One region of the Paenibacillus sp. NPDC056579 genome, then DNA from elsewhere that is predicted to be linked to it. Evidence: riboswitches for the same ligand, from Rfam matches in the RefSeq annotation. Region 1 holds a riboswitch; the other holds the start of a gene.
What was found. A riboswitch is a leader RNA that binds a small molecule or an ion and turns the genes downstream of it on or off. The one in region 1 is predicted to bind cyclic di-GMP.

Region 2: it holds a riboswitch for cyclic di-GMP, as region 1 does, so the genes downstream of both, ACFQ88_RS10105 (hypothetical protein) here and ACFQ88_RS16985 (chemotaxis protein CheX) in region 1, are expected to answer to the same signal.

What each region holds. Positions count from the first base shown of each region.
Region 1 is NZ_JBHTVD010000003.1:982,811-990,087, reverse strand. Features, by position in the region: gene plsX (phosphate acyltransferase PlsX) at 1-49, shown strand, start outside; gene ACFQ88_RS17010 (AAC(3) family N-acetyltransferase) at 65-832, shown strand; gene ACFQ88_RS17005 (hydroxyacid dehydrogenase) at 964-1,965, opposite strand; gene ACFQ88_RS17000 (bleomycin resistance protein) at 2,089-2,505, opposite strand; gene ACFQ88_RS16995 (VOC family protein) at 2,548-2,949, opposite strand; gene ACFQ88_RS16990 (VOC family protein) at 2,954-3,364, opposite strand; cyclic di-GMP riboswitch class I at 3,653-3,743, shown strand; gene ACFQ88_RS16985 (chemotaxis protein CheX) at 3,955-4,404, shown strand; gene ACFQ88_RS16980 (sensor histidine kinase) at 4,601-5,641, shown strand; gene ACFQ88_RS16975 (efflux RND transporter permease subunit) at 6,030-7,277, shown strand, end outside.
Region 2 is NZ_JBHTVD010000002.1:568,675-575,951, reverse strand. Features, by position in the region: gene ACFQ88_RS10120 (adenylosuccinate synthase) at 45-1,325, opposite strand; gene ACFQ88_RS10115 (LysR family transcriptional regulator) at 1,508-2,392, shown strand; gene ACFQ88_RS10110 (DUF2935 domain-containing protein) at 2,514-3,326, opposite strand; gene ACFQ88_RS10105 (hypothetical protein) at 3,512-3,811, opposite strand; cyclic di-GMP riboswitch class I at 3,909-4,001, opposite strand; gene ACFQ88_RS10100 (MDR family MFS transporter) at 4,084-5,307, opposite strand; gene ACFQ88_RS10095 (YuzB family protein) at 5,517-5,744, opposite strand; gene ACFQ88_RS10090 (iron-sulfur cluster assembly accessory protein) at 5,778-6,080, opposite strand; gene thrC (threonine synthase) at 6,159-7,277, opposite strand, start outside.

The DNA of each region.
Region 1 (7,277 bases):
TTCTGAAATCAGCGCCGTACCCTCATTGCCAAAGCAAACTACTCTGTAACGGGAGGTCAATCGAATGCATACAAAAATGAGCTTGATGGATCAGCTCGCATATATGGGCATTGACAGGGAAGGGACTTTGTTGATTCACTCTTCCATGAAAAGTATAGGAGAGGTCGAGGGCGGAGCGGATACCGTTCTGAACGCCCTGTCCGAATATATGCAGGAGGGTCTGCTTGTTTTGCCTACCCACACCTGGTCTTATATTAATGCAAGCAACCCCAAATTCAATGTGGAGTCATCTCCTTCTTGCGTCGGCATTTTGCCGGAGCTGTTCCGCCAACGTCCCGGGGTTCACCGTTCGCTTCATCCGACCCACTCGGTTGCTGCGTTGGGACGCGATGCCGAGGAGTTCGTCCGCGGGGATGAATGCTATGACACGCCATGCCACCGCAACTCCGCCTGGGGCAAGCTGCTGGACAGGAAAGCTACCATTCTGCTGGTCGGCGTCGATCTGCGCCGGAATACATTCATTCACGGCATTGAGGAGTGGATGGATATTCCGGGACGGCTTACCGATACCCGTGAGCAGCTGTATACCGTCTTAAGCGACGGCACGGAAATTTCGGTTCCGTCCCGGAGACACTGCGGGCTGCGCTGGTCGGAGCATTTTTGGAAGGTAGAGGAAGTATTGGAGAGACATGAGGCGATGTACAAGGGATATTTGGGCGATGCGCTTGTGAGAGTATGTGACACGGTGCTGCTCCACGAGACGATCTCCGGCTTGCTGAGAGTGAACCCCGATTTATTCTCCGATAACGAGCCGATGGCCAAAATAGGCTAGAAGGCGAAGCGGTCCTACTTCAGTCAATTGTTTTCCACTGCACTCCATCGAAAAGGGAGCCGTTGCTTCGGCGAAGAACGCAGCGCCGGAGCAAGGACTCCCTTTTTGAGAGGTAGTAAGTCGGATTCGCATTAAGCCATCGTTTCGAGCATAGCGAGGGATACTTGGTACTGCAGCTTCTCCTGCTGCAGATAGCGGCGGAATTCTTCGATGACATAGCGGGCCATCCGATCGGTTTCCGCGGGATTGCTGCCGGCGATATGCGGCGTCAAGATAACGTTATCCAGCTTCAGCAGCTCGCTGTCCGGCCGGACGGGCTCCGGGTAGGTCACATCCAGCAAAGCTGTTCTCGTGGGCACCGCTCGAAGCGCTTCGATCAGGTCGGACTCTACAACCTGCTGGCCTCTAGCGGTATTGATGAAGGTTGCATTCGGCAGCATCCGGTCAAAATGCGTTTTATTAAGCATCCCGACGGTAGCCGGCAAGTTGGCCAGATGGTTCGAGATCGTATGGCATTGCGTGAAGAGCTCGACCAGCCCGGTTTTCCGGACATTCAATTGTTCAGCGGCCGCATCGGACAGGAAGGGATCGAAGACGATAAGGTCCAGCTGGTATGGCTTTAGCAGCTCGATCACCTTTTTGCCGATCATGCCTGCCCCGATGATGCCGACTTTGGCATTGTAGTTGCCTGGAAATGACCGCGCGTACCTCGACGCTTCGGAACGGGCTTCCTTGGACCTCATGGCGGACTGGAAAAAGCCTTTGTTGGCCAGCACGATTTGGCCGGCCGTGAACTCGGCAACCGGAACCGCATTGGCGGCCCAGGCGCTGACGACGATAATGTCCGAATGCAGAAACGGTCTTGCAAAGCGCTGGACGCTGCCCGCAGCGTAAAAGAGCGCTTTCAAATTCGGCAAATAACGTCGGATGTTTTCTTGGGAGAAGGTCGGCATTCCCCAAGTGGAGAAGGCGACTTCGACCTTTTTTAAAGCAGCCGCATGCTCCTCCACATTGTCCTCATTCACCACTTCCGGATACACATCGGCCAGTTCAGCCAATTGGCTTCGACTGGTCACACTGTAAACGCCTTCAATCTGTTGCTTTCTTCCTAAAAACACGGCACGTTTCTTCACTTGCGTCCCACCACCCCAAGGAGGTTTGTGTATTTACAAGTTCCCGTCTAGTTGGTATCTCCCTTATTATACATGAAAAAGTAGGGGGTATGTGGTGTACCTAACTACTTTTTTTTGCTTTAATTAGCTTCTTAATTCTTCCAGTGCAAGCTCGGGATTGACGATGCCGCCGCCAAACGCGATGCTATACCCATTGCAATCCTGGATTGTAAATTCGCTCCACTGCAGGGAATAGTGAGGGGCTCTAGCTATGGTGACATGGCTGCCGGCTAATTCGCTAAACAACAAGTCGACGGCGTTCGTATAACAGAACACGTCGAAGTACTGCTCCTCGTACATGGAACTGAGCGGCTTCACATCGTCCTCGTGCCGGGCTTGCAGCAGAATGAGAGTCAGTTTATCCCGCGAGACGTGATGGTGCTTGATGTTCCCGCCTATGGCCTCGTAGGCAAATCCGAGACAAGTGTAAAATTGGATCGATTGCTCGAGATTTTTTACCAACAGGACAACGGCGGTGCCACTAATCTGAATTGGAACCAATGAAGACCATTCCCTTCTTTAAATAGTCAGTCAGGACATCAATCACTTCATTTTCCCGGCGCCGAATACAATGACGTACTGATCCGGGTCGCTAACCGCAAATTCCTTCCATAGCATATCGCCTTGATCTTCAAGCTTCATTTCGTAATGAATCACAGCTCCGTCGGAGCGAAATTGCTCAAGCAGATCATCAATCCGGTCCCAGTCCGTATAAGCATATGAATCGATGCCGCAGAGCGGGCCTTCCCATTGCTTCGGATAGTTGGCGACGCGAGGCTTGCGGTTCGGCCGGACAGCATCTGCATGCTCCGCTTCATATAAAATAAATCCAAGACGGGGCTCCTTGCGTTCCGCATGTCCCCAGCTATCCACAGTACATCCCAGCTGGTTTTTGTAATATTCCTTGGATCGTTGGAGATCGCTAACTAACCTAACTTGATTCATGGATCTAGCCTCTTTCATTGGTTTTGGTTGGCCAGCCGCCCCATAGATGCAGCTTATTCCCATCCGGGTCATAGGCATGAAAGCTGATCCCGCAGCCGCCGTTATCCGCAAACGAGTCTGTTTTTACACCGTTCTCTACCATCCGCGCATGCAAATCTTCGATATCGTAGACTTCTACGGTTAGCGCCGCCATTTCAGGATCGTCTATGGATTTGTAATTCAAGGTGGTCCGTTCTTCCGTCCGTATTAGAAAGATGGATTGATTCGATCCGACCTTTAGTTGGGCTTGATCCTCGCACGGCGGTCTAAGAAAGGTCAGTCCCAGATGCCGTTCATACCATGCAGCGGATGACAGCGCATTGGTAACCGGTATATATATCGTTTCGATTTGTTTCACAACAGGCTTGTTTTCCATAATAATAACCTCCTTCCTAATGCTTTTGCCTCCACATTATCATATACAAAAAAAGGAAAATGAGGAAGGAGATTCTTCGGTATCCTTGCTCATTCCCTTTTCACAGCCTTGTTTCGTGTGAAGTAAGCAATTATGCTTAGTTCCAAAATTCTATCACGGAAGAGTCGGAGCTGGCGCCGATTTAGGAGCAAAGTCGCGGGTCCGGAAGAAAAAATATACGGAACTGGTACTATTTTATCAGCTTATGTGCTACAATGTGTTTAGTTTTGTTACATCACATCCATCGACAAACCGAAAAGGCAAACTTGCTGAAAAGCAAGGACGCAAAGCCTCAGGCCTAAGGGACTATCGAATATCCTACGGCGGCTGGGTTACCGAAATTGCGCTATATTTCAGTTCTTGTACAACAAGACTGCCCAATTTCGGGCAGTTTTTTTTATTTACCACAATAGAATTTATAAGATTCCGAATATCATCGGATGAAAAATTCTATTTGGCGATTAAACCTACCTTTGAACGCGGTCGCTCATCTTTTGAAAGGCCTGGGTAGAGGTTTCTCACCTATTTTATTTGAAAAGGGGTTGTATTGTGTGCAAGCGAATTTCGTGAATCCGTTCCTAACCTCGTCTCTTCATGTTATCGAGACCTTGATTCAAATCAAACCGGTCGTAGGTCAACTTAGTATGAGAACGATTCACTATGCGGACGATTATGTGTGGCTGAAGATTGGCATTTTGGGGCAAATGAACAAGGATATTTTATTCGGATTTCCCGAGACGGTAGCCTTCCGGATGGTTTCCGGGATGATGGGCGGCTATCCCGTCACTCAATTCGATGAGCTGTGCCAAAGCGCGGTCGGAGAATTGGGTAATATGATCAGCGGAAACGCAAGCACGCTATTGTACCAGCAGGGCATCGAGGTAGACATTACCCCGCCGAATCTTGTTAACGACTCGGCCTATGAATGGGGCGGTCAAGTATTCAGCATTCCTCTTACCATCGAAACGATCGGAGAGTTTAACATCTACATCTCTGCATAACATCCGTTGTCCGAATCTAAAGTCAAAATGTATATAAAATCCTGTAAAAACTGGCATTGGACTTCTATCGGCTTTGTGATATGTTATTATAGATCACACTACTACATATAGGCGGGTTTTCATCATGGTTGAAGAGCCTTTGCTAAAGCAATTGCGGGACTGTAAGCCAGTGGTTATAGAAAGATGGCTTCAATATATGAAAGGGCATCATGCAGACTACAATACAGCCAGCTTGAACCGTAAAGCCGATGTGTATTTTGATTATTTAACGGATTTGCACATCGATATGACCGAGCATCCGCTGCAGGAAGTGGTGCCCGATTGGTGCGCAAAATATCAGGAATTAGAGCTTGAGATCATAGATATTATTCGCTGTTCCCATTTGTGGAGAAAGTCGCTGATTGAGGTCGGGAGCGATTTTCTTACTTTAAAGCTGTTTCGTGAAATTTGCTTGCGGGTCGATCATTTTGAAGTTTTGCTGTGCGAGAATTATTGGCAGCGGACCATCTCCGACCTGAAGGAAAAGGATATGGCTATTAATCAGCTGCATGACGACCGGATTACGCTGCTCGGGAAGATGGCCGCCAGCATGGCTCACGAAATCCGCAATCCCCTCACTTCGATTAAAGGCTTTTTGCAGCTGCTGCGTACGAACCTTAGAGCATTGCCGATGGAGAAGGCGGATGCTTATCTGGAATTCATAGAAGCGGAATGCAACAACATGCATATGCAGGTGACCGGCTTTCTCAGCTTTTCCAAAAGGCCTATTATAGAAGAAGAGCTTGCGGATACTTCGCTGAAGCAGATACTGGAATACAATCTGTCTTTGCTGAATCCGAGGCTTATTAACGAGAATGTAGTTTTGAAGGTGGACATTCCCGACTCCATAACGCTTCGGGTACAAAAGCTCGCCTTTCAGCAAGTATTGAACAACCTGCTTAATAACGGGATCGATGCGTTGTCGGAGGTTAAATACGAAAAGATCATATCGATCAAAGCTTTCGAGGATCAGGATCATACGTGGATATGGATAGGCAATAACGGTCCCGCCATCCCCGCGGAGCTGGCCAAGACGCTCTTTGCTCCTTTTGTCACGAACAAAACGAACGGAACCGGCCTGGGACTAGCCATTTGCAAGCAAATCATGACCAAAAACAACGGCGATATTTCATTTCAAAGCACGGACCGGGAAACGACCTTCAAGCTTTCGTTTCAGAGGCCGAAGCTGGCACTATAGCATCGTTCAAATCATTCAACCGCAGGCCATCGGCTTGTGGTTTTTTTGTCGTCCCGAAAGAGCAGGCGCGGATTATATCGGTGGTAATAGTAGCAACATTTTCAGCTGGCCGGCAGCGGATTCAATTCGGTATAGTAGAGTCAAGACGTGAACAGAGCTTTAGTGTTGGATGGGCAATAGATCCGAGGCGAGGCTCTGTTTTTTGCATGTAAATAGTTTGGATCGGGACTCCCCGCAAAGTGTCTGATGGACTTCGAAGCCAAAGCTTCACTTTGTGGGGTATTTTGTTTTGCAAAATTTACTACCGCGGATGTATCGCCGTGTTCATGCTCCGTTCATATTCGTCGTGTACTTTTAGTAAAGTCGTTTGAATTTAGGAGGGAAAGCAATGGATCGATTGACCCATTTCTCCATGAAAAATGTGGCCGCGGTATTCATCATTATCGCCTTGCTGATGGGCGGAGGCTTATACTCGGCATCCACATTGAAGGTGGAGAATATGCCGGATGTTTCGTTTCCGGTCGTTCTTATATCTACTACTTACCCGGGACCTCCTCGGGATGTTATGGAAGAGGTCACCAAGCCGCTCGAAGATAAAGTGGCGAACCTGGAGGATCTCGATACGTTGACCTCGACCTCCAGCGATAATATGTCAACGATCATCGTTCAATTGAAGCAGAACGCGGATACCGATAAGCGGAAGCAGGACATCGAGAGCCTCGTTCAGGAAGTGAAGCTTCCCGCGACGGCGGATAGACCGAAGGTATCGACGTTCGGCTTCGCTTCGATTCCCGCTTATTACTTAGCGATCTATGCCGACAACGGCATGAGCCAGACGGAGCTGGACAAGCTGTACGAGGATCAGATCGAGCCGGGCTTCGAGGCGATGCAAGGGATTGACCATGTCGACTCCGTCGGTTCGAGAGAAACCTCCATGGATATTCAGCTGGATGCCGATGCATTGAACAGCTTCGGTTTAACGCCGGCCCAAGTCACAGCGTCGCTTCGCAATGCTTTGTCCAAAGGTCCTATCGGTTCGGTCGATTTTGACGGCAATACGAAGATGGCCAGAGTCACGGGCGATCTGGACAGCTTATACAATTTGGAGAAGATGGAGCTGACCATCGGTAACGGCAGCACAATCACTCTGGACCAGGTTGCCAAAATCAAGGCCGTAACGGATGCGACATTCAACGCGCGGTTCGACGGCAAGCCGGCTATCGGCATTCATTTGTATAAGACCAAGGCAGCCAATGCGGTCGAATTTTCCGATGACGCCGACAAGCTGATAGAGCAATGGCAGCAAACGATGCCGGGCATCACGTTCAAATCGGTTTATAACAGTGCGGATCAGGTGAAAGAATCCGTCAACGGCATGCTGAAGGAAGGCATCTCCGGTGCATTGCTGGCATCAATTATGATTTTGCTGTTCTTGCGCAATGTGAGAATGACGCTGATCGTTCTCGTGTCGATTCCTTTATCGATTCTGATTACATTGCTGATGATGTCGCAGCTGGGCATTACGCTGAACATCATGACGCTGGGCGGTATGTTCATCGCTGTCGGACGCGTCGTCGATGATAGTATCGTCGTTATCGAGAATATTTACGCATCGCTGCAAAAAGCCCATGAGCGC
Region 2 (7,277 bases), on a different contig from region 1:
CTCCGTCCATCCATCAGATACAAGAACTCCGCTGCCAGTTCGGATTATTCCGTCCGCTCCATGTATTGCTCCCGTCTCGGTCCATTAGAGACAGCGCGAATCGGAACGCCGATCTGCCGCTCGAGATAACGGACATACTGCTTCGCTTCCTCCGGAAGCTCATCATATGTTTCGATTCCAGTAATGTCGCATTTCCAGCCGGGCAGCCATTCGTAGACCGGAACAGCACGCTCCAGAAGCCCCGTAGTAGGGAATTGTTCCGTTCTTACTCCATCAATTTCATACGCCGTACATACAGGGATTCGATCCAAATAGCTCAGCACGTCCAGCATTGACAGCGCAACCTCGGTAGCCCCCTGCAGCATGCAGCCATAGCGTGTCGCAACAGCGTCGAACCAGCCCGTCCGGCGAGGCCGTCCGGTCTTGGCGCCGAATTCGCCGCCCCGATTACGCAGCTCATCCCCTTCGGCTCCATGAAGCTCCGTGACGAACGGCCCTGCGCCGACACAGCTGGAGTAAGCTTTGGCTACGGCAATAATGCGCCCGATTGCATATGGCGGTATTCCCGCTCCAACGGCAGCAAAGCCGGCCAAGGTCGAAGAAGACGTCGAGTACGGGTAAATGCCGTGATCCGGATCGCGCAGCGATCCAAGCTGACCTTCCACGAGCAGTGATTTCCCTTCACGAAGCATTGTGTGCATTAGTACCGTCGTGTCGCAGACAAAGGGTCGAATGATTTCCCCTTCCTGCATCAGCTGCTCTACCAGCTGGTCCGAAGCCATCGCGCTGCGCCCGTACAGATGCTCGAGCAACGTATTTTTCGCTTCCAATGCATGGTTCAGCTTGGCGCTCAGCCGGTCTTGATCGTACAAATCCGCCACTTGGATACCCAGCTTCGCATATTTATCGGCATAAAACGGAGCAATACCGGATTTGGTCGAACCGAACTGCCTGCTCCCCAGCCTCTCCTCCTCCAGCTCATCGAATAGAATATGATAGGGAACCACTACCTGGCACCGGTCGGATATCTGCAGCTGCGGCTTCGGCACATTCCTTGACATCAGCTGATTGTACTCATGGATCAGCCCGCTCATATTAAGCGCTACCCCGGGACCCAGCACATTCACTACATGTTCGTGAAACACGCCTGAAGGAAGCATATGCAGCACAAATTTCCCGTACTCGTTAATGATCGTATGGCCTGCATTGTTGCCGCCTTGAAACCGGATCACCGCATCGGCGGCCGCCCCCATTCGGTCCGTCACCTTGCCCTTGCCTTCATCTCCCCAGTTAGCTCCCACGACAGCCGTTACCGTTCCTTTCATTTCGCACCGCTTCCTCTCTCATTGTTTTGACAAAAAACCTCGGCTACTCCATCCGTAACAACCTCTTAAGCTCCATTTGATTCATTCAGCTGAGGTTTCTTTTACGATCTCATTATATTCTGTGATATGATATTAGAATAATGAATAATATAGATAGCTTATATAAGTGGAGGTAATAGGTAATGGAGCATCATCTGGACGGGTACCGGGTATTTCTCGCCATCGCCAAGACAGGCAGCTTCTCCCGAGCGGCGGAAGCGCTGTATATTACTCAGCCGGCGGTAAGCCATTCGATGAAGCAGCTCGAGGAAAAGCTGGGCGGGCCGCTGTTCTTCCGCACATCCCGCGGGGTGAAGCTGACGGTGGAAGGAGAGGTGCTGCTGCGCTATGTCGATCAGGCCTTCAGCCTTCTGACGGAAGCGGAACGGAAATTGACCGAGATGCACCAAATGCTTGGAGGCGTCGTCCATATCGGAGCCAACGATACGCTGTGCAAGCATATTTTGCTTCCTTACCTCGAGCGGTTCCACAAGCAATATCCCGATGTAAAGCTGCATATTACGAACCGGACCTCTCATGAGACGATCAAGCTGCTAAAAGAAGGCAAGATCGATTTCGGCATCATCAATTTACCGGCAGAAGATCCGCAGCTGACCATTCGTCCGTGGAAGCCGCTGCACGATATCTTTATCGCAGGAGCAAGCTTCGGGCATTTAAAGGACCAGCCGGTCTCCGCCGCCGAACTGGCCGCCTACCCAATCATCATGCTGGAAAAAGACAGCAGCATGCGCAGCTATATCGACCGGTATTTTCATAGCCAGCAGGTGCGGCTCGTTCCCGAGTTCGAGCTGGGCAGCATGGATCTGCTCATCCAATTCGCCAAAACCGGCCTAGGCATTTCCTGCGTTACGGCGCAATTCGCCGAGGATGAGCTTTCCTCCGGCGAGCTGTTCGCCCTGCAGCTGGAGCCGCCCATACCGCCCCGGCATATCGGGATCGTGACGTTAAAGGACGTCCCGCTATCTTTTGCAGCCAGAACGATGCTCGATCTTTGTCTGCAGCAGTAAGCGCAGTCCGACAAAGCAGGTCCAGCGCTTTTTTCTCCATAAAAAAAGCACCCCCTACTGCCCGTTCGTGCAGTAAAGCATGCTTTATTCGAAGATTCTATCGTGGTTAGAAAACCTATCGTTATGCTCCGGTTCGAGGCTTGGCGGGATCGCAATTCGGTCGTTTGACTCCTGCCGTCTGCGCCAGCTTCGTCAAATAATAGCACAGCTCGCGGGCCATATGGTCCGCTATTAGAGGCTGTACCGTACCTAGCATTTCTTTGCTCAGAGCCAGCTCCTCCAGCTCCCGCAAAAACTCGCGGAACAGCGCCGACTCCAGCTCAACTTCCTTATGAAAACGGGACAATGCCGGAAAATCATGCAGATTCGTTCTCATATATCCTGCCAGCTCGATAGCTTTTACATAAAAATCGGTAAAATGCGCCTCGAACGTCCTGCTCATCTCAATCAGCCGTTTTTCCGTTATATCAAGCTCTGCTGCAATGATACCGGCATGACCTGACGTATCCGAGAGCCAGATCAAATGATGGTGCACTTCGTCAAATACGGGCGGCGTTTCCCCTTCCAGCAAGAAGGGCAGCACCCTCAAATATTCCTCAACCTCATTCACCATATGGTTCAAGAAAGTGGGGGAAAGCTGAATGCCTATGCGGCCTGCAAGCGAGCGTTCCAGCAGATGAAGCTTGAAGAGCCGGATCTCCTGGGCTTTTTGAAATGCCGCCTGATTCAGTTCCATCATTTGGGATACACCATCATGCTGCCTTGCCCGCTCCAGCAATCGATCGAAAGCGGCTATAAAGCAGCTTGTGCGCTCTATTTCTTCCTGTTCGTTCGGGGCGAGCGCATTGAAGATGAAGCGGGCATGATCGCCAAGCACTTGAAGCCAAAACCGATGTTCGAACAAGGCGGCCGAGCCATAGTCGGACTGGTCCACGGTTGCACTCCTCCCATAGGCAGCTTGTATCCGGCATACCTAGTTACTTGGCGTGTTTCCGGATCATAGGCATTTGTCATGATTTCTACTCCTATGCAAGGTATGCTCAATCATCCGGCTCGGTGCATAACCGCTAATCCTTGATCCCTACGTCGTTTGAGCAACAAGCGCTATCATCGCTTTTATTAGGCTAAACGTCTTGCTTCGGCACGACAGCTCAAGTAGTCATACAGACTTAAGAACAAGTCATTGACAAAATCGCACCGGAACGAAAATTTCACTTCGCCGCGCCAGTAAAACGTCAGCAAATGGCTGTTTTTGCCCATCACCATCTCTACATCCCAGCATGGATTGTGCAGATCGAACACTTCCTGGTTTATAAACATTTTAGGGCCTTCATTCGACAAATAGACTCCGATCAGATTGCTGCCGATTTTTGTGAAAAAGCCTTGTCTGGTCATAAACTCCCGTTCTTCGTTCGACATGATCTCTCTCCTTCCTTTGATTGTGTGTACTCGAAACATGAGAAAAAACTCCTCGTCACCTAGGCGGGAGTCCGCTATATATGCGTATCACCGTTCCTTCGGCAGCTGGCTGGCAGGTTTGCTCCTGAGAAGATCCTTAGCCCCTTTAGCTTTGCGTCGCAGGCTTTCGCCTGTTTTGCCTTTTTCGAGTTCGAAATTTGTCAATTCGTGTAATGAAATACGACAAGAATAGCATATAAGATAGGACCAATGGAATACATAATTCAAATTTCCTATTTTTGTTCCGTTTCTACGGACTTAAGACTCATTTTGTATAAAATTTGTCCTCTGTAGTAAAACCATGTACCCGCTAGCGTAATAACAGCCATAGTCGTAAATAAGGACGGACCGCCCCAATGAGTAAGAAGAACGCCCCCCACCAACGGACCTACAAAATGCCCGACATTGTTAAACGACTGAGCTCCGAAATAGGTCCCTCTCATCCCCTCCGGCGCCAATTGGTCGACGAGCACGTTCGCTTGAGGGTAATTGAGAATTTCACCCAACGTGAAAAAGAACATCGATACCATAAAGCCGAACCAGCCTGCGGATACGGCAAAACCGATATCTCCGACGGCGAACAATACATTGCCTGCGGTAATAGCAACCATCGGCCCCCAGCGTTCGAACATCCGCGACAGCGGCACTTGAAACAAGACGACGACAACCGCATTCAAGCTCATCAGCATGGCGAACAGCGCCGCGCCGCCTGCTACATTTTGCTCCACATATTGCGATAAAGTCACCGTCATTTGGGCATACCCGATAGCCCCCATTATCGATCCGCCGATATAATAACGGAACACCCGGTCCGCACGTACGACATTCCAGGAGGACTTTATCGTTATGTCGCTCCGTTTCTCCCCCTCAATCCGCTTGATTCCGAATCGCAGCAGCAGCACGTACAATCCGATCGCATACAGCAAGTAAATCAAGCCTGTAGCCATGAATGGAAGCCAAACCTCCATTGTGCTGAAAAAAGCGCCAAGCAGTGGACCCACCGCCACACCAACGTTGATGGCAATGTAGCGCAAGGAAAATACTTTCAGCCTTTTTTCACGCTCCGTTACATCGGCCATCAGTGCTTGAGACACCGGCTCATACAAGGAGCGGCATAGTCCGTTCAGCATATTCAGCAGCATGAAGGCAAGCGGAGACTTGACCATCGCGAATCCTCCAAAAACGACGACCCAGCCGGACAAGGCGAACAGCATGATCGTTTTGCGCCCCAGCCTGTCCGACAAAGCGCCGCCGACAAATCCGCCGACGGTAGCCGCCAATGGGCCCAGGCCAACGATCAAGCCTATAAGGACGGGGTTTATATGCGATTGTTTCGATAAGTAAATGGCCAGAAAAGGCATACTCATGGATGAAGCGGTTCGGGCGAGGATCGTGCCTAGCAGAAGAACATGAACGATAGGATGATAGTCTTGCAAAAAGCGGAGTAAACGCTGCATACGGTGTGCCCCTTTACGGTAAATCTAGTACGTCCGTTTTATTTACCATAGGTAAATAAATAAAAAGATTTTCCCATTATACTGCAAACCGCTGTTTTTGTCTTTACAAAAAAGTTAGCCGCTTCCCCTATCTTTACACACAAAAAAAGCCCGGCTGCTTGCGCCAGGCTTCTCGGTTTCTGTCATGGATTCGTCGTATCAACGCTGAATCACGATTTTTTGATATATTTCGCCGCTTTCTCGATAGCTTCGTCTTCCGTGGCTCCGGTTACATACCTTCCGTTAATGAAGATAAATGCAAACCGCGAGCAAGGTCCGCAGTACGATTTGCAGCCGATCTTGATCTCCGTACCGGGAGCCAGCTTCTGAAGCTTCGGTACAGCCGTCTTCATTTTCATATGCTTGCATTTATCGCAGACGCGAATATCGTTCGCCATAGTAAACCAAATCCTTTCCTATCGCAAAACGGCTTAGTGGTCCCCGTGATTGCCCTTGCTAGGATTGGTTACGGCGAAGCCTTCTTCCGGCGTATAGAAATAGTCGATGCGTACTCCGTCCAGCAGCGGCTCGTCTTTTTTCAAAATCACGTCGATGCCTTTGTCCGTGCTTACCACTTCATCCTCTTCCGTCGGAGTGTCCAAGCTCATGCCATAGTGGGCGTGGTCTCCATGGCTGTGAGTAATATAAACGCGGAGCTTCAATTCTTTGTTCTCTTCTTTTTCCAGTTCAGCCAACAGCATTTTGGCCGCATTGCGCGAAATTTTGCAGTTCATTGTCGGTGACATCTCCCACTGTAGGTTTTCTCCTTATTGTAAAGAAACCTGTCCGGGAAAGCAACCCGCAAGCCGCCGTTAATAAGAATTGTGATGTACTAGACGCTCGACGATATTCAAATCCAACTCGCCCGTTACAATCGGATTCGCCCAGCGGCCCTTCGTATCCGGCCCCAGGTGGTAGTCGTGAATTGATGTCGTGTCCTTGAGCATATTGCCCGTCAATACGCATACGGCTGTCTCCTCGCGATCTATAGCCCCTTGCTCCACCAGCTTCCGTACCCCTGCAACCGAAGCCGCGGAAGCAGGCTCGCAGCCGATGCCGCACTGGTCGACGCACGCTTTGGCATCCATGATCTCCTCATCCGAGACGGATATCGTAACCCCGTTCGTTTGCTCTATTGTGTATGAGAGCGCCTTTTTCCAGCTGGGCGGGTTGCCGATATTGAGCGCCGAGGCGACCGTTGACGGATTCGGCTCGGGAATCAGCTCTTGACGGCCTGACGATACCATCCGGTGAAACGGGCTTGCCCCCTCCGCTTGAACTATGGCGACCCGCGGCAGCTTGTCAATGAATCCGAGCTCCAACAAGTCCCGCAGCCCCTTCCCTAGAGCCGTTGCATTGCTCAGTGCCCCGCCAGGCACAACAATCCAATCCGGCATCCGCCAGCGCAGCTGATGGGCAATTTCGTAAACGATGCTTTTCTGGCCCTCTATCCGAAACGGATTGATCGAATTGCATACATAGAGACCAAGAGCTTCGCTATGGCGTTCACTGAACCGGATACCGGCATCGTACGTGCCATCAAAAGAGATGAGCTTGGCACCGTAGGCCAAGGTTTGCAGCACTTTGTTCATCGAGATGCTGCGGCTCGGCAAGAATACGTAAGATGCACATCCGGCAAGAGCCGCATACATCGCGAGCGACGAGGATGTATTGCCGGTCGACGTGCACGTAAATTTCGTGTAGCCGAGAGAACGGCCATGGGATACGGCGACGGCCATGCCGTTATCCTTGAAAGAGCCGCTCGGATTTTCGCTTTGCGCTTTGAGCAGCAGCCGGCGAATGCCGGTATATCGGGCTGCCGGTGCGGAATCGTACAGACCGGTATTTCCTTCGAACTTTGTCGTCATATCCTCTTCGGGAAGAAGGGGATGAATGAGCTCCTTATAGCGCCAAACCCCGCTGGCATACGG